DNA from 3 places in the Bradyrhizobium sp. 1200_D9_N1_1 genome. Region 1 is predicted to be linked to each of the others. Evidence: predicted binding sites of a transcription regulator. Region 1 holds the regulator's gene; each other region holds the start of a gene.
The links. Region 1 encodes PhoB, which activates phosphate uptake and scavenging genes when phosphate is short. Its sites were predicted from a motif close to TGTCATNNANCTGTCAT; they were not measured.
Positions count from the first base shown of each region.

Region 1 (5,499 bases):
CGGGTCCCCCGTCCTATCTCAGCCTGTTCAACGCCGCGCTGATCCTCGCCATCATGGTGCTGCCCTTCATCACCTCGATCTCGGTCGACGTATTCAAGACGGTGCCGCCGGTGCTGAAGGAGGCCGCCTACGGCGTCGGCTGCACCACCTGGGAAGTCGTGCGCAGCGTGGTGATCCCCTACACCCGCGTCGGCGTCATCGGCGGCGTCATGCTGGCGCTGGGCCGCGCGCTCGGCGAGACCATGGCGGTGACGTTCATCATCGGCAACTCGTTCCGCATCTCCTCCTCGATCTTCGCGCCGGGCACCACGATCTCGGCGGCGATCGCATCCGAGTTCGCCGAGAGCGACGGCCTGCACCAGTCCGGCCTGATCCTGCTTGGCCTTCTGCTGTTCGTGCTGACGTTCTTCGTGCTCGCAGCGGCACGGCTGATGCTGATGCGGCTGGAAAAGAAGGCGGGGAACTAACGCCATGAACCCGATCTATTCACGCCGCCGCCGCAAGGACATCGTCGTTCGCGGACTCTGCATCGCCGCCGCCGCCTTCGGCGTCACCTGGCTTGCGCTGATCCTGATCACGCTGCTTTACAACGGCATCGCCGGTCTGAACCTCGAGATTTTCGTGGCAGATACGCCGCCGCCGGGCTCGACCGAAGGCGGCCTGCGCAACGCCATCGTCGGTTCGATCATCATGACCGTGCTCGGCGTCGGCATCGGCGCGCCGCTCGGCCTGTTCGCCGGCACCTATCTCGCCGAGTACGGCCGCAACGACCGCCTGACCTCGGTGATCCGCTTCATCAACGACATCCTGCTCTCGGCGCCCTCGATCATCATCGGCCTGTTCATCTACGGCGCGGTGGTGGTGCCGATGCGCGGCTTCTCGGCGATCGCAGGCAGCCTCGCGCTCGCCGTCATCGTCATCCCGGTAGTGCTGCGCACGACCGAGGACATGCTGCTGCTGGTGCCGAACGCGCTGCGCGAGGCGGCGTCCGCGCTCGGCCTGCCGCGCTCGCTGGTGATCAAGCGGATCGCCTATCGTGCCGCCCGCTCCGGCCTCATCACCGGCGTGCTGCTCGCCACCGCCCGCGTCGCCGGCGAGACCGCGCCGCTGCTCTTCACCGCGCTGTCGAACCAGTTCTTCAGCCTTGGCCTGAACAAGACGATGGCGAACCTGCCGGTCACCATCAACAACTTCGTCCAGAGCCCCTACGCCTATTGGAAGCAGCTCGCCTGGAGCGGCGCGCTGCTGATCACGATTACCGTGCTTGCCCTGAATATTGGCGCGCGCATCCTTGGCGCCGAGAGGACCGCAAAATGAGTGAGCTTTCCGTATCGATGAGCGCGGCCGGTGGGCTGCCCCAGGCGCCGCTGCTGCCGGAAGCGCCGGCCAAGGTGACGGTGCGCAACCTCAACTTCTATTACGGCGAGCACCACGCGCTGAAGAACATCAACCTGACGCTCGGCACCAACCGCGTCACCGCGTTCATCGGCCCGTCCGGCTGCGGCAAGTCAACCCTGCTGCGCATCTTCAACCGGATGTACGACCTCTATCCGGGGCAGCGCGCCACCGGCCAGCTCATGCTCGACCAGACCAACATCCTCGACGGCAAGCTCGACCTCAACCTGCTGCGCGCCCGCGTCGGCATGGTGTTCCAGAAGCCGACGCCGTTCCCGATGACGATCTACGAGAACATCGCCTTCGGCATCCGCCTCTACGAGAAGATCTCGAAGTCCGAGATGGACGACCGCGTCGAGAAGGCGCTGCGCGGCGGCGCGCTGTGGAACGAGGTCAAGGACAAGCTCAACGCCTCCGGCCTGTCGCTCTCCGGCGGCCAGCAGCAGCGCCTCTGCATCGCCCGCACCGTCGCGGTGCGGCCCGAGGTGATCCTGTTCGACGAGCCCTGCTCGGCGCTCGACCCGATCTCGACCGCCAAGGTCGAGGAGCTGATCCAGGAATTGTCCGAGAACTACACGATCGCGATCGTCACCCACAACATGCAGCAGGCGGCGCGCGTCTCCGACAAGACCGCGTTCATGTATCTCGGCGAGCTGATCGAGTTCGACGACACCAGCAAGATCTTCACGTCGCCGAGCGACCGGCGCACGCAGGATTACATCACCGGCCGGTTCGGCTGAGGAGACGGGACATGGGTTCTGAACATACCGCAAAGGCCTTCGACACCGACCTCCAGGAGCTCACCCGGCTCGTCGCCGAGATGGGCGGGATCGCCGAGCGCATGATCGTCGATTCCGTCGACGCGCTGATCCGCCGCGACGTCGCGCTCGGCCAGCGCGTCGTCGCCACCGACACCGAGCTCGACGCGCTGCAGAAGCGCATCGAGGAGCGCGCCGTGCTCACCATCGCCCGCCGCCAGCCGATGGCGGTCGATCTGCGCGAGATCGTCGGCGCCATGCGAGTTGCGACCGATCTCGAGCGCATCGGCGACCTCGCCAAGAACATGGGCAAGCGCGTCGCGGCGCTGGAGACGGATTTCCATCCGCTCAAGCTGTTCCGCGGCCTCGAGCACATGACCGACCTCGTGCAGCAGCAGGTCAAGTCGGTGCTGGACGCCTATGCCGCGCATGATCTGCCGGCGGCGATGGCGGTGTGGAAGGGCGACGAGGAAGTCGACGCCATCTGCACCTCGCTGTTCCGCGAGCTCCTCACCTACATGATGGAGGATCCGCGCAACATCTCGTTCTGCATCCATCTGATGTTCTGCGCCAAGAACATCGAGCGGATCGGCGACCACGCCACCAACATCGCCGAGACCGTGTTCTACATGATCGAGGGCCAGGCGATCACCGACAAGCGGCCGAAGGGCGACATGACGACCTTCGCCACGACGGTCCCGAATACCTGAAGACTTAAGGAGCGACGACACCATGGGCGCACGCATTATGGTGGTTGAGGACGAGGAAGCTCTCACCGAGCTTCTCCGCTACAACCTCGAAGGCGACGGCTATGATGTGGAGACGGTGATGCGCGGCGACGACGCCGACACCCGCCTCAAGGAACACATCCCCGATCTGATCGTACTCGACTGGATGCTGCCGGGACTGTCAGGCATCGAGCTGTGCCGCCGGCTGCGGACCCGGCCCGAGACCAAGCAGCTCCCGATCATCATGCTCACCGCGCGCGGCGAGGAGAGCGAGCGGGTGCGGGGTCTTGCGACCGGCGCCGACGACTACATCGTCAAGCCGTTCTCGGTGCCGGAGCTCCTGGCGCGCGTGAAGGGCCTGCTGCGGCGCGCAAGCCCGGAGCGGCTCGCAACGGTGCTGGCCTATGGCGACATCGAGCTCGATCGCGACAAGCGCCGCGTCGCGCGCTCGGGCCGGCCGATCGACCTCGGCCCGACCGAATATCGCCTCTTGGAGTTCTTCCTGGAGCATCCCGGCCGCGTGTTCTCGCGCGAGCAGCTGCTCGACAGCGTCTGGGGCCGCGACATCTACATCGACGAGCGCACCGTCGACGTCCACATCGGCCGCCTGCGCAAGCTGCTCAATCTCGGCCGCGAGCAGGATCCCATCCGCACCGTCCGCGGCGCCGGCTACGCGCTGGATGATCGCTTTGCGAAGGCGGAGCAGACGTAGGGTTTGCAGGCGTTGGTTTAGCGGGCTACAGCCACACTCTCAGTGTCGTCTCGGACAAGCGTAGTCGTCCGTGAAGAAGGACTAAGCCACTGATCGGGAATCTCGATTTGGGCTAAGGGGCATTTCCAGATTGCAAGGTTTTGATGCTTTGGGCGTCAGAACCTTGCGATTTGGTTTTCGTGGATTCCCTCGAAGCGGGAAGCATGATTCCTTGTCTGCATCGGAGGGAACGATGCGGCCGAAGAAGCACAAGACGACGGGATCGAACGATCTGTTCCGGGCTCGGCTCGACCAGATCATCAATATGAAGCACGAGCTGGTTCTGCTCGCCGGCAAGGTCGATTGGGACTGGATCGACGGCGAGATCGCGCCGCTCTACAGCGAGAACGGCAGGCCCGGGATCGAGACGCGCTTCATGATCGGTCTGCTGTTGCTCAAGCACATTTACGGGCTGTCCGATGAGGAGGTGTGCGAGCGCTGGGTCCATGACCCATACTTCCAGTTCTTCACCGGGGAAGAGTTCTTTCAGCACACGTTCCCGCACGAGCGCTCGGACCTGAGCCATTGGCGCAAGCGGCTTGGCGACAAGCTGGAGTTGCTGCTGGCCGAGAGCTTGCGGGTAGCGCACGAGGCCGGTGCATTACGCAGCCAGGACCTCAAGCGGGTTACGGTCGACACCACGGTGCAGCCGAAGGCCATCACCTTTCCGACCGATGCCAAGCTGCTGCATGCGGCCATCAAGGGGCTCAACCGCCTGGCGATCAGGCACGGCGTCAGGCTGCGGCAATCCTATGCTCGCATCGCCAAGGCCGCCGCGATGATGGCCGGCCGCTACGCCCATGCCAAACAGTTCAGGCGGCATCAGCGGCAGTTGCGTATCCTGCGTAGCCGGCTGGGCCGGATCATCCGCGACATCCGCCGCAAGATCGAAGGCCAGCCAGCACTGGAGCAGGCGTTCGCCCTCCCGCTCGGCCGGGCCACGCAGATCCGCTCGCAGCAGCAGCGCCAGCGCGGCTGGAAGCTCTATTCCTTCCATGCCCCGGAAGTGGAGTGCATCGGCAAGGGCAAGGCCAGCGCGCCTTACGAGTTCGGCGTGAAGGCCTCCATCGTCACCAACAACCGCCGGGCTCCCGGTGGCCTGTTCGTGCTGCACGCCAGCGCACTGCCCGACAACCCCTACGACGGTCACACCTTGCGGGACGTCATTGACCGCACCGAGACACTCACCGGCTGTCCGATCGAGCGGGCCTATGTCGACAAGGGATACCGCGGCCACGACGCACAAAATCCCCGTCGCGTCTTCATCTCCGGCCAGAAGCGCGGCGTTTTCGGTGTCATCAAGCGCGAGCTGCGCCGCCGCTCCGCCATCGAGCCCATCATCGGACACCTGAAGGCGGAAGGCCACCTCGGGCGCTGCTACCTCAAAGGCCGCGCCGGCGATGCCGCCAACGTCGTCCTCTCAGCCGTCGGACACAACTTCCGCCGCATCCTCGCCTGGCTGAGATATCTCTTGTGCCTGTTCCTGGCCCAGCTATGGCGCACGCTCGCCCGGCCAGCCTCGATCAATCCGGCTTCTTAACGGACGACAAGCGTAAGCGCAGATCCGGGACCCATAATCACAGGGCGTGGTTGTCGCGCGAAGAAGGTAACTCCGAGTCCCCGTAGCCACATCTTGCGGTGGTTATGGGTCCCGGATCTGCGCGCGCTTCAGGCGCGCTTGTCCGGGACGACATCGAGTTTGTTGGGCCGTCAACGCGTGACGGCCGTCACTCGATTTCAGAACAAACTCACCGCGAGGGCTTCGCCGGTGCGCGCCGGCGATCCGCGGCGGGCTGATATGCCACGCGCGAGTGCTGCGCGCAGTAGGGCAGGCCCGACAGCGCCCTGCCGCCGCAGAAGAAGAAAT
Region 1 covers NZ_CP197226.1:8,804,116-8,809,614, reverse strand. The annotation lists gene pstC (phosphate ABC transporter permease subunit PstC) at 1-467, shown strand, start outside; gene pstA (phosphate ABC transporter permease PstA) at 472-1,317, shown strand; gene pstB (phosphate ABC transporter ATP-binding protein PstB) at 1,314-2,135, shown strand; gene phoU (phosphate signaling complex protein PhoU) at 2,147-2,863, shown strand; gene phoB (phosphate regulon transcriptional regulator PhoB) at 2,886-3,593, shown strand; gene AB5K84_RS41685 (IS5-like element ISBj5_B family transposase) at 3,826-5,172, shown strand; gene AB5K84_RS41680 (GcrA family cell cycle regulator) at 5,381-5,499, opposite strand, start outside.

Region 2 (5,499 bases), 130 kb from region 1:
TGAAGCGATACGGCTCAAAGGGGTGATCCTCGAAATCGAGCGACACAACTTGCGTATAGGGCGGGATCGCGTAGATGCGCTTCTCGCGGCCGGCGCCGAACAATTGCAGCGCCGGGCAATTGTCCATCTTGGGATTGTCGAACTTCGGCGTCGGCGACGGGTCCATCACATAGCGCGCGTTGACCTTGACCGGATAGGCGTAGGCGGTCGCGATGTGGCCGAAGCGGGCGATGTCCTCATAGAGCTTCACATGCATCAGGCCGTATTCGGCGAGCGCATGCATGCGCCGCGTCTCGGTCTCGCGTGGCTCGAGGAACCGCAGCGGTTCCGGGATCGGCACCTGATAGACCAGCACCTGGTTCTCGTTCAGCGCGGCCTCGGGGATGCGGTGACGGGTCTGGATCACGGTCGCCGCGTCGGTCGCCGTCGTGGTGGCGACGCCGGCAGTCTTGGCGAAGAACTTGCGGATCGAAATCGCGTTGGTGGTGTCGTCGGAACCCTGGTCGATCACCTTCAGCACGTCCTCAGGACCGAGGATCGCGGCGGTGACCTGCACGCCGCCGGTGCCCCAGCCATAGGGCATCGGCATTTCGCGGCTGGCGAACGGCACCTGATAGCCGGGGATCGCGATCGCCTTCAGGATGGCGCGGCGGATCATCCGCTTGGTCTGTTCGTCGAGATAGGCGAAATTGTAGGCGGGCGCGTTCATTCCGCGGCCTCCTTCATGGCATCGGGCGCATTGGCCTCGGCAAACTCCTGACGCAGCTTGCGCAGCAGGCCGAGCTCGGACTGGAAGTCGACATAGTGCGGCAGCTTCAGATGCTCGACGAAGCCGGTCGCCTGGACATTGTCCGAATGCGACATCACGAATTCTTCATCCTGCGCCGGCGCGAGCGCCTCTTCGCCGAGCTCGCGGGCACGCAGCGCGCGATCGACCAGCGCCATCGACATGGTCTTGCGCTCGCTCTGGCCGAAGGCGAGGCCATAGCCGCGGGTGAAGCAGGGTGCTTCCGTGGCAGAACCCTTGAACTGGTTGACCATCTGGCACTCGGTGAGCTCGATCGAGCCGAGCGGCACGGCGAAACCGACGTCCTCGGCGAGGAATTCGACCTCGACCTCGCCGAAGCGGATCTCGCCGGCGAAGGGATGGTTGCGGCCGTAGCCGCGCTGGGTGGAATAGCCCATCGCCAGCAGGAAGCCTTCGTCGCCGCGCGCGAGATTTTGCAGGCGCACGTCGCGGTCGGCCGGGAAGTTCAGCGGCTCGCGCGTGAGATCGCCGACGCTGGCGCCGGCCTCGGCCTGCGGCGAGGATTCGATCAGCCCATCGCGGCCCAGGATATCGGTCACGCGCGGCGTCGGCGCGGTCGAGGCTTCGGCCGTCGCCGGCGCGTCCGGCACAAATCCCTCCGCGAGCGAGGGATCGAGCAGGCGGTGCGTATAGTCGAAGGTCGGCCCGAGGATCTGGCCGCCGGGAATGTCCTTGAAGGTCGAGGACACCCGCCGCTGCACCCGCATGGCGCCGGTGTCGACCGGCTCACTCGCGCCGAAGCGCGGCAGGGTGGCCCGGAAGGCGCGAACGAGGAAAATCGCCTCGATCAGATCGCCCCGCGCTTGCTTGATCGCGAGCGCCGCGAGCTCACGGTCATAAAGCGAGCCTTCGCTCATAACGCGGTCCACGGCCAGACCAAGCTGCTCCGAGATCTGGTCGAGCGTGACTTCCGGCACGCTTTGATCGCCGCGCCGCGCATTGGCGAGCAGGCGATGGGCGTTCTCGATGGCGCGTTCGCCGCCTTTGACTGCGACATACATGCTATTCACTTCCCTTGTTCGCGACGCGCGTGGTGCGCGGGATCGCAACCACGGCATCATCGGCGACCAGCACCACGTCGATGCCGCGCGGAAACAGCGCCTCGTTGACGCGCAGCCGCTCGAACAAGTCGGCGGGCTTGATCGAGGCCCGGAGCGTCGCGACGCCATCGATGCCGGGGCCGCGCAGCTCGAAGCCCCGCCCCGCGTCAAGGCTATCGACCTGGAGGATCAACGTGGTCGACCGGTCCGGGTATTCGCTGGTGCCAAGCGCGAAGCGCTCGAGCGCCGGAAGCAAGGCGCCATCGCTGATCAGGGCAAAGCTCGCGATCGAGGAGTCCTGAATCACCGGCGCGCCGGTGTGGAACTTGAGCCATTTCACGACTTCCGAGCTTTCCGACATCCGCGCATCGAGCCAGAGCGGCGTGTCGTGATCGAACAGCGTCAGCGCGATCGCGGCGGCGCCGCGCATCATCGGCCCGGGTGTGCCCGCCATCGGCACGATGCGCTGGACCGAACCCGGCCGCGCCATCGCGTCCATGACCGAGCGAAAGGTCGATTGCGCCGACAGCACCTTGTCGGCGAACCCCGGCGGCAGTTCCGCAATCGTGGTCATGATCTCACCCCTCACCGCGCACCATGGTGTAGAAATCAACCTTCGTCGCGGCGGTCTCGGCCGCCGCCTGCTTGCGCCGGATCGTAAGCTGCTCGCGCAACGGTGCGATAACGTCCCGCTCGACCGATGCGGAAAAATCCCGCGACTGCACCAGCGCATCGCACAGAGCGATCAGCCGCGCCTTCTCACCGTCGCGTCCGAGCGTGTAGCCGAAGCCGACCTCGCCGCTCGCGAGCCGCACCGCGGCACGCGACACCGTGGCTTCGCCGAGGTTGAACGGGGCGCCGTCGCCGCCGACCCGGCCGCGCAGCATGACGAGGCCGTTTTCCGGCGCGCGCAGATCCTGATGGGCCGGGAGGGCGAAAGCGCGGAGGCGAGCGGCGATCTCGCCCGCCTCCGCGTGCGCCAGCACGGCCATCGCGGCCTTGCGCTGGGCTTGCTGATTGTTGTGCTGCGTCACCCGATCCACCGAACTTGCCGAACTCAAGTTGTCTATGATAGTAGACAACTTCATACGGAAGCGCCATGACTGTTTCGTGACAAGCGTGTGATTTTCGGGCTAGGCTGACCGGCGATATGAGCATGCAGGACACCGCCTCCACGGGCGTCGCGCTATGGCGCCTCGTTGCCGACGGCATCGAGCGCGGCATCGCCGACGGCCGCTTCGCCGCCGGCGACAAGCTGCCGGGCGAGATGGAGATCGCCGAGACCTATCGCGTGAATCGCCACACCGTGCGGCGGGCGCTGGCAGCCCTTGCCGAGCGCGGACTGGTGCGTGCCGAACGTGGCAGCGGCACCTATGTCGAGGCGCAGCGCATCGCCTATCCGCTGCGCTCGCGCACGCGCTTCTCGGAGATCGTCGGCGCCGGCGGCCGTGAGCCGCGCGGGCAGTTGATCGAGGCGTCCGACGACGTCGCGACGCGCGAGCTGGCGCGCGAGCTGGGCCTGAAGGTCGGCGCCCCGCTGGTGCGGATCGAGGCGATACGCCTCGCCGACCGCACCCCGATCTGCGTCTCCACGACGTGGCTGTCGGCGGAGTTGTTTCCGGGCGCGGGCAGCGTGTTTGCCGCAACGCGCTCGATGACGAAACTGCTCGAACACTTCGGCGTCCGCGACTATCGCCGCGGCGCGACCCGGATCACCGCCGGCATCGTCGACGCGACCGACGCTGCACGGCTCGATCTGCCGCTGGGACGGCCGATCCTCGTGGTCGATGCCACCGACCACGGTCTCGACGGCAAGCCGCTGGTGACGAAGCATTCGCGCTTTGCCGCCGAGCGGGTGGAGTTTCTGGTGGAGAACGGCTGAGATGCAGCCTGCTCTTCCCCCCGCAAGAGGAGGAGGAAGAGCAGCGCCTGCTACTCCTGCATCATCTCGCCGCTGCCGCCGAACTCGGCGGGGAAGTCCTTCAGCTTGGGCAGGCCGTCGCGCATCGGCAGCACCGCCTCGGCGTAGTTGACGTGGACGCCGGGCGTGAACGCCAGGGTGGGGATGGTGGCGGTGAAGACGTCGGTCAGGCCGAGCGGCGGGTGATTGGTCATGAGATGGCCGCCGCACTTCCTGCAATATTTGCGTTGGCTGAGCGGCGTCTTGGCGAAGGTCTCGACGTGCTGCGCGCCCTCGGTGATGCGCACCGCGTCAGGCTTCCACAGGCTGAAGGCGTTCACCGGCCCGCCGGACCAGGACCGGCAGGAGCCACAATGGCAATAGCCCATCGCCTCCGGCGCACCCGTGACCTCGACCGTAACCGCGCCGCAGAAGCAGTGTCCGACATGTTTCATTGGGTCGTCTCCGTTGATGAAGGTTGGAAATCCTCTCCCCGCTCCGGTTCACCGAGATTTCGGCGAAGGCGGATGCGGGGTCGCGACGAGCTTCGCTCGCGTTGGTAGCCTCGAAGGGGAATCACTCCGAGGGACGTTGAAGGCTAGAGTCCGGCAAGGTCCGATACGCGCCTCGGCGCCGCCGCGCGTCCTCCTTTCGGCGGACGCGCGTGCAGAGCGCGAAAACTAAACTGACCGGCGCCAGGGAATAAGCATCGACACGCGTTGTTTGTACTGCCGGTATTCGTCGCCGAAGAGATCAATGAGGTCGCGCTCCTCCAGCGCGATGCCGACGAAGATGTAGATCGTGGTCACGGCCGCAAACAGCAGATGTCCCGCGGTCATGACCGGAGCCGCCCAGAACGCGACGATGAAGCCGAGATAGATCGGATGACGGACAAACTTGTAGAGCAGCGGCGTCTTGAAACGCGGCGGCGTCGCTTCCTTGCCGACGAGATGGTTGGTCACCTGATGCAATCCGAACAATTCGAAATGGTTGATGATGAAGGTCGAGGTGAACACCAGCACCCAGCCAGCGAAGGACACCGTGACCAGCGTCACGGCGAGATCCGGGTCCTCGACCTCCCATATGACGGTCGGCAGCGGACGCCACTGCCAGAACAGGAGCAGCAATGACAGACTCGCGAACAACACATAGGTGCTGCGCTCGATCGGTTTGGAGACGAACTGCGTCCACCACGTCTTGAAGCGCTGGCGCGCCATCACGCTGTGCTGGACGGCGAACAGCGCCATCAGGAGCAGGTTGATGATGACGGCCTCAGCCGTCGACGTGTCGGTTCCGGTGTCGATGGTCTTCGGCACCACCAGCCCCATCACGAAGCCGATAGCGTAGAGAATGGTGACGAAAAACACGAGATACGCCGCAATTCCGTACAGAAAGGCGATGAACTTGAAAATGCGAGAGCCCGTAACCTCCGGGCCGATCGAATGAACCTGGTGATCAATTTGGGACATGGAAAGCTCCGTTGTGCCGAGGCATCGGCACTGTTTGGTCTTCGCACCATGCCGGATCGGACGTTCCATGGCTTTTGCGGACGGTTGATTTTCGCCTGAGACGACTTTGATTTTTGCTTGAGACGACAGAAACGTGCGATTTTGCTTTGAAAACAACGTGCTCGACGGCGACCTGCGCGAACTGACCTGCGCCGGGGTCGCCGTGCCGTTGCAGCCCCAGGTGTTCGATCTGCTGCTCTACCTCGTCGCGCAGCGGGCCCGAGTGGTCAGCAAGGATGACCT
Region 2 covers NZ_CP197226.1:8,671,421-8,676,919, forward strand. The annotation lists gene AB5K84_RS41020 (alpha-D-ribose 1-methylphosphonate 5-phosphate C-P-lyase PhnJ) at 1-709, opposite strand, end outside; gene AB5K84_RS41025 (carbon-phosphorus lyase complex subunit PhnI) at 706-1,809, opposite strand; gene phnH (phosphonate C-P lyase system protein PhnH) at 1,811-2,422, opposite strand; gene phnG (phosphonate C-P lyase system protein PhnG) at 2,427-2,891, opposite strand; gene phnF (phosphonate metabolism transcriptional regulator PhnF) at 2,999-3,730, shown strand; gene AB5K84_RS41045 (GFA family protein) at 3,781-4,203, opposite strand; gene mddA (methanethiol S-methyltransferase) at 4,429-5,217, opposite strand; gene AB5K84_RS41055 (winged helix-turn-helix domain-containing tetratricopeptide repeat protein) at 5,351-5,499, shown strand, end outside.
Region 2: the regulator PhoB is predicted to act here: its motif matches at 2,948-2,964, upstream of phnF (phosphonate metabolism transcriptional regulator PhnF).

Region 3 (5,499 bases), 3.4 Mb from region 1:
GCCGGAAATCAGAATGGCGACGCGGCGCTTCATCACGGCGCCAGATCGAGATGGCCATTGTAGACGACGCGATGCTCGCCCTCGGCGGGGATCACGGTGCCGAGCTGCGCCACGCTCTCGCCTGCTTCGGTGAAGACCTGCACGACCCGGTCGACCTTGTCCGGCTCGACGATCGCGATCATGCCGATGCCGCAGTTGAAGGTGCGCAGCATTTCGAGCTCGGCGATCCCGGCCAGCGCGGCCAGCCATTTGAACACCGGTAGCACGGGCAGCCGCGCCAGATCGATGCCGACGCCAAGGTTCTTGGGCAGCACGCGCGGAATGTTGTCGGTGAAGCCGCCGCCGGTGATGTGGGCGAGCCCCTTCACCGCGCCGGTCTCTCGGATCGCGCGCAGGCAGGATTTGACGTAGAGCTTCGTCGGCGTCAGCAGCGCGCCGCCGAGCGTCATGACAGGCGCGAACGGCGCCGGCGCCTCGAAGCCGAGGCCGGACTGCTCGACGATCTTGCGCACCAGCGAGAAGCCGTTGGAGTGCACGCCCGACGAGGCAAGACCGATCACGGCGTCTCCGGCGGCGATGTCCTTGCGCGGCAACAGCGTACCGCGCTCGGCGGCGCCGACTGCAAAGCCGCCGAGGTCATAGTCGCCGTCCTTGTAGAGGCCTGGCATCTCGGCGGTCTCGCCGCCGATCAGGGCACAGCCGGATTCCCGGCAGCCATCGGCGACGCCGGCGACGATCGAGGCGGTCGCCTCCGGATCGAGCTTGCCGCAGGCGAAATAGTCGAGGAAGAACAGCGGCTCGGCGCCCTGCACCACGAGGTCGTTGACGCTCATGGCGACCAGATCGATGCCGATGCCGCCATGCAGGCCGGTTTCGATCGCGATCTTGACCTTGGTTCCGACGCCGTCGGTGGCGGCGACCAGGACGGGATCCCTGAAACCGGCCGCCTTGAGGTCGAACAGGCCGCCGAAGCCGCCGATCTCGGCGTCGGCGCCGGGCCGCGCGGTGGCGCGCACCATCGGCTTGATCAGATCGACTAGGCGGTTGCCCGCGTCGATATCGACGCCTGAATCGGCGTAGGTGAGGCCGTTTTTGCGGTCGGTCATGCCCGATTTCCAGTGGGGTTGCGGCTGGTTACGTCGAATTCCGGGGACGCGCAATGGCTCGCATGGCGCTCGGCGCCATACTATGTAGATATCAACGGGTTCAGCCTTCAAACGGGGCGGATTCGAGGTCAGGCCGGGTGCCGGGAAGCGCCGCGTGAGTATTCCGAACATCATCACTTTGGGCCGCATCATGCTGGTCCCGATCATCGTCTGGGCCATCGTGTCGAGCCAAATGGAGGTGGCGTTCGCCGTCTTCCTGATCGCCGGGATCAGCGATGCCGTGGACGGCTTCCTCGCCAAGCGCTTCAACATGGCAAGCGAGCTCGGGGCCTTGCTCGATCCGCTCGCGGACAAGGCGCTGCTGGTCTCGATCTATATGTCGCTCGGCATCTGGGGCGCGATTCCGCGCTGGATCGTGATCCTGGTGGTATCCCGCGACATCATGATTGTCGCCGCCGTGATCGTGTCCTGGCTGTTCGACCGGCCCGTCGAGATGAAGCCGTCGAAAGTGTCGAAGCTCAACACGGTCGCCCAGGTGGCATTCGCAGCGCTGGTGCTGGCCGCGCTTGCCTTCGGTTTCAAGCCGGCGCCCTATGATATTATCCTGATGGGCCTCGTCACGATCTTCACGCTCTCCTCCGTGTCGCTCTATCTCGTCGAGTGGGTGCGGCACATGAGCACGATCGAGGCCAAATGAGCGCGAACCGGCCCCGCAAAAGGCCAACTCACGCCCGATCAAGTCGAATCTTTCAAGCGAAGCCGGCCGTCCGGCATGGAGCAAAGCAAGCGTGGCAGGCCGCGTTCACCCCCGACAATTGGCGTTCTCGCTGCCACACGCGGAGAGCCTCAGTCGGGACAATTTCCTCGAAGGCCCCGCCAACGCTGCCGGCCTCGCCTTGATCGACGGCTGGCCGGAATGGCCGAACCGGATCATGTGGCTGGCCGGCCCCGAAGGCAGCGGCAAGAGCCATCTCGCCGCGATCTGGGCCGAGGAAGCCGGCGCCCGCTCGACCACGGCCAATGCGTTGTCCGCCGCAGGCGTTCCCGGCGCGCTCGCCACCGGCGCGCTGGTGGTCGAGGATCTCAAGGCCAAGGATTTTGACGAGCGCGCCCTCTTCCACCTGATGAACCTCGCCCGTGAGGACGGCGCCTACGTCCTGTTCACGGGGCGCGATGTGCCGGCTGCGCTGGACATCGAGCTCAACGACCTGCGCTCGCGGCTGCGCGCCGTGCCGGTGGTTATGCTGCTGCCCCCCGACGACCAGCTCTTCCGCGGCCTGATCGTCAAATTCTGTGCCGACCGCCAGCTCACCGTGGACGAGAGCGTGGTCAGCTACCTCGCCACCCGCCTGGAGCGATCCTCGGCCGCCGCCCGGCAGGCCGTCGAACTGCTCGACAGCGAGGCTCTGCGGCTCGGCCGCCCCGTGACCCGGGCGTTGGCCGCCGAGCTGCTCCGCGACGCCTGACCCCGCCCCAACGCCGCTTGACGGCGCGGAACGGCGGAACATCAATGTCATCGAAACGTCATCGCCCTAACACATGCTCCCGGCGGTTTTGCGCGTCAGTCGCAAATTGGGGCAAACTGGATGGACCGACTTCTCATGGACTCCGCGCAAGCTGTTGAAATAAAAGAAAAAGTCCCGGAGACGGAAAGCCTGCCGGCGATCGCCTCGAGCCCCGAGCGATTCATCAACCGCGAGCTGTCCTGGCTGCATTTCAACCGCCGCGTCCTGGAGGAATCGGTCAATCCCAGCCATCCCGTGCTGGAGCGGGTGCGATTCCTGTCGATTTCCGCGAACAACCTCGACGAATTCTTCATGGTCCGCGTCGCCGGCATCAAGGCCCAGGTGCGCGAGGGCATTGCCGAGCGTAGCCCCGACGGCCTGACGCCGTCCGAGCAGCTCGCGCTGATCAACCGCACGGTCTCCCAGCTTGCTTCAGACCAGCAGGCGATCTGGCGCGACCTGCGCGCCACGCTGGCCGATGTCGGCATCGTGCTGGTGGACGGCAAGGAGGTCACCAAGGCGGAGCGGACCTGGATCGAGGACTACTTCCTCAACAACGTGTTCCCGCTGCTGACGCCGCTCGCGATCGACCCGGCCCATCCCTTCCCGTTCATCCCGAGCCTCGGTTTCACCATCGCGCTCCAGCTCACGCGCGCCGCCGACGGCAAGCAGATGAACGCGCTGATCCGCATGCCCGGCAAGATCGACCGCTTCATCCGCCTGCCGTCCGAGGGCACGATGCGGCTGATCTCGCTGGAGCAGGCGACCGCCCTGTTCATCAACCGACTGTTCCCCGGCTACAATCTGCATGGCCAGGGCGCCTTCCGCATCCTCCGCGACTCCGAGCTCGAAATCGAGGAAGAGGCCGAGGATCTCGTCCGCCTGTTCGAGACCGCGCTGAAGCGCCGCCGCCGCGGATCGGTGATCCGGCTCGAGATCGACGCCAAGATGCCGGAGCAGCTGCGCAACTTCGTGCAGCATGCCCTCTCCGCCGCCGACGACGAAGTATTCCTGGTCGACGGCGTGCTCGCCATGAATGAGCTCTCGCAGCTCACCCGCCTCGACCGGCCCGACCTCGAATTCACGCCTTACGTGCCGCGCCATCCCGAGCGCGTGCGCGAGCATGGCGGCGACATCTTTGCCGCGATCCGGCAGAAGGACCTTGTCGTCCATCACCCCTACGAATCCTTCGACGTGGTGGTGCAGTTCCTCCAGCAGGCAACGCGCGACCCCGATGTCGTCGCGATCAAGCAGACGCTCTACCGCACCTCCAATAACTCGCCGATCGTGCGCGCGCTCGCCGAAGCCGCCGAGGCCGGCAAGTCCGTCACCGCGCTGATCGAGCTCAAGGCGCGCTTCGACGAGGAGGCCAACATCCGCTGGGCGCGCGACCTCGAGCGCGCAGGCGTGCAGGTCGTCTATGGCTTCCTCGAACTGAAGACGCACGCAAAACTCTCGATGGTGGTGCGCCGCGAGGGCGGCAGCCTCACGACCTACGTCCACACCGGCACCGGCAACTACCACCCGGTCACCGCGCGCATCTACACCGACCTCTCCTACTTCACCTCCGAGCCGACCATCGGCCGCGACGCCGCGCGCGTCTTCAACTTCATCACCGGCTATGCCGCGCCGAGCGATCTGGAAAAGATGGCGGTGTCGCCGCTGACCCTGCGCAAGCGCATCATCGAGCACATCCAGGGCGAGACCGCGCATGCGCGGCACGGCCGCCCCGGCGCGGTCTGGATGAAGATGAATGCGCTGGTCGACCCAGACATCATCGACGCGCTGTATGAGGCCTCACAGGCCGGCGTTCAGGTCGAACTCGTGGTGCGCGGTATCTGTTGCCTCAGGCCCGGTATCCCTGGCCTGTCGGAGAACATCCGCGTCAAGTCGATCATCGGGCGCTTCCTGGAACACGGCCGAATCTACTGCTTCGGCATGGGCCAGGGGCTGCCGAGCACGAAAGCGGCTGTGTATATCTCCTCGGCCGACATGATGCCGCGCAACCTCGACCGCCGCGTCGAGGTGCTGTGTCCGCTGCAAAATCCCACGGTGCATCAGCAGGTTCTCGAACAGATCATGGTCGCGAATCTCAAGGACAATGAGCAGAGCTGGCAATTGTTGCCGGATGGGTCCTCAACGCGTATGAAGACCGCGAAGGGCGAGGAGCCTTTCAACGTCCACAACTACTTCATGACAAATCCGAGTCTGTCTGGCCGTGGAAAGTCGCTCAAGGAATCCTCGCCGCGTCGTCTCACGCGCCGGAACGAACGCCATCCATCCTGATCGGGCGTCGACGTGACTCGGCCGCGCAAGCGCGGCTCGAGCGTCGCGGTCATCGACATCGGTTCCAACTCGGTCCGCCTCGTCGTCTACGAGGGACTGGCGCGGAGCCTCATTCCGATCTTCAACGAGAAGACGCTGTGCGGCCTCGGGCGCGAGGTGCAAAGCACGGGCCTGCTCGCGCCCGACGCCGTCGACAAGGCGCTGACCTCGCTGAAGCGATTCCGCGCGCTGTGCCGCGTGATGCAGGTCGGACGCGTGTTCGCGATCGCGACCGCCGCCTGCCGCGATGCCTCCAACGGCCCCGACTTCATCGCCAAGGCCGAGCGCATCTGCGCAGTGAAGATCGAGATCCTGTCGGGCCCGCGCGAGGCGCGGCTGTCGGCGCTCGGCGTGATTTCCGGCATCCACCACCCCGACGGCATCGTCGGCGACCTCGGCGGCGGCTCGCTCGAACTGATCGACGTGCGCAGGAACAGCGTGCGCAGCGGCGTGACGCTGCCGCTCGGCGGGCTCGCGCTCCAGGACCTCGCCCACAAATCGCTCAAGCGCGCCGACCGTATCGTGCGCGAGGAGCTCGACGAGGTGCCGCAGCTCAAGGCGGG
Region 3 covers NZ_CP197226.1:5,450,923-5,456,421, forward strand. The annotation lists gene purN (phosphoribosylglycinamide formyltransferase) at 1-33, opposite strand, end outside; gene purM (phosphoribosylformylglycinamidine cyclo-ligase) at 33-1,106, opposite strand; gene AB5K84_RS26465 (CDP-alcohol phosphatidyltransferase family protein) at 1,261-1,803, shown strand; gene AB5K84_RS26470 (DnaA ATPase domain-containing protein) at 1,895-2,572, shown strand; gene AB5K84_RS26475 (RNA degradosome polyphosphate kinase) at 2,708-4,897, shown strand; gene ppx (exopolyphosphatase) at 4,910-5,499, shown strand, end outside.
Region 3: the regulator PhoB is predicted to act here: its motif matches at 2,618-2,634, upstream of AB5K84_RS26475 (RNA degradosome polyphosphate kinase).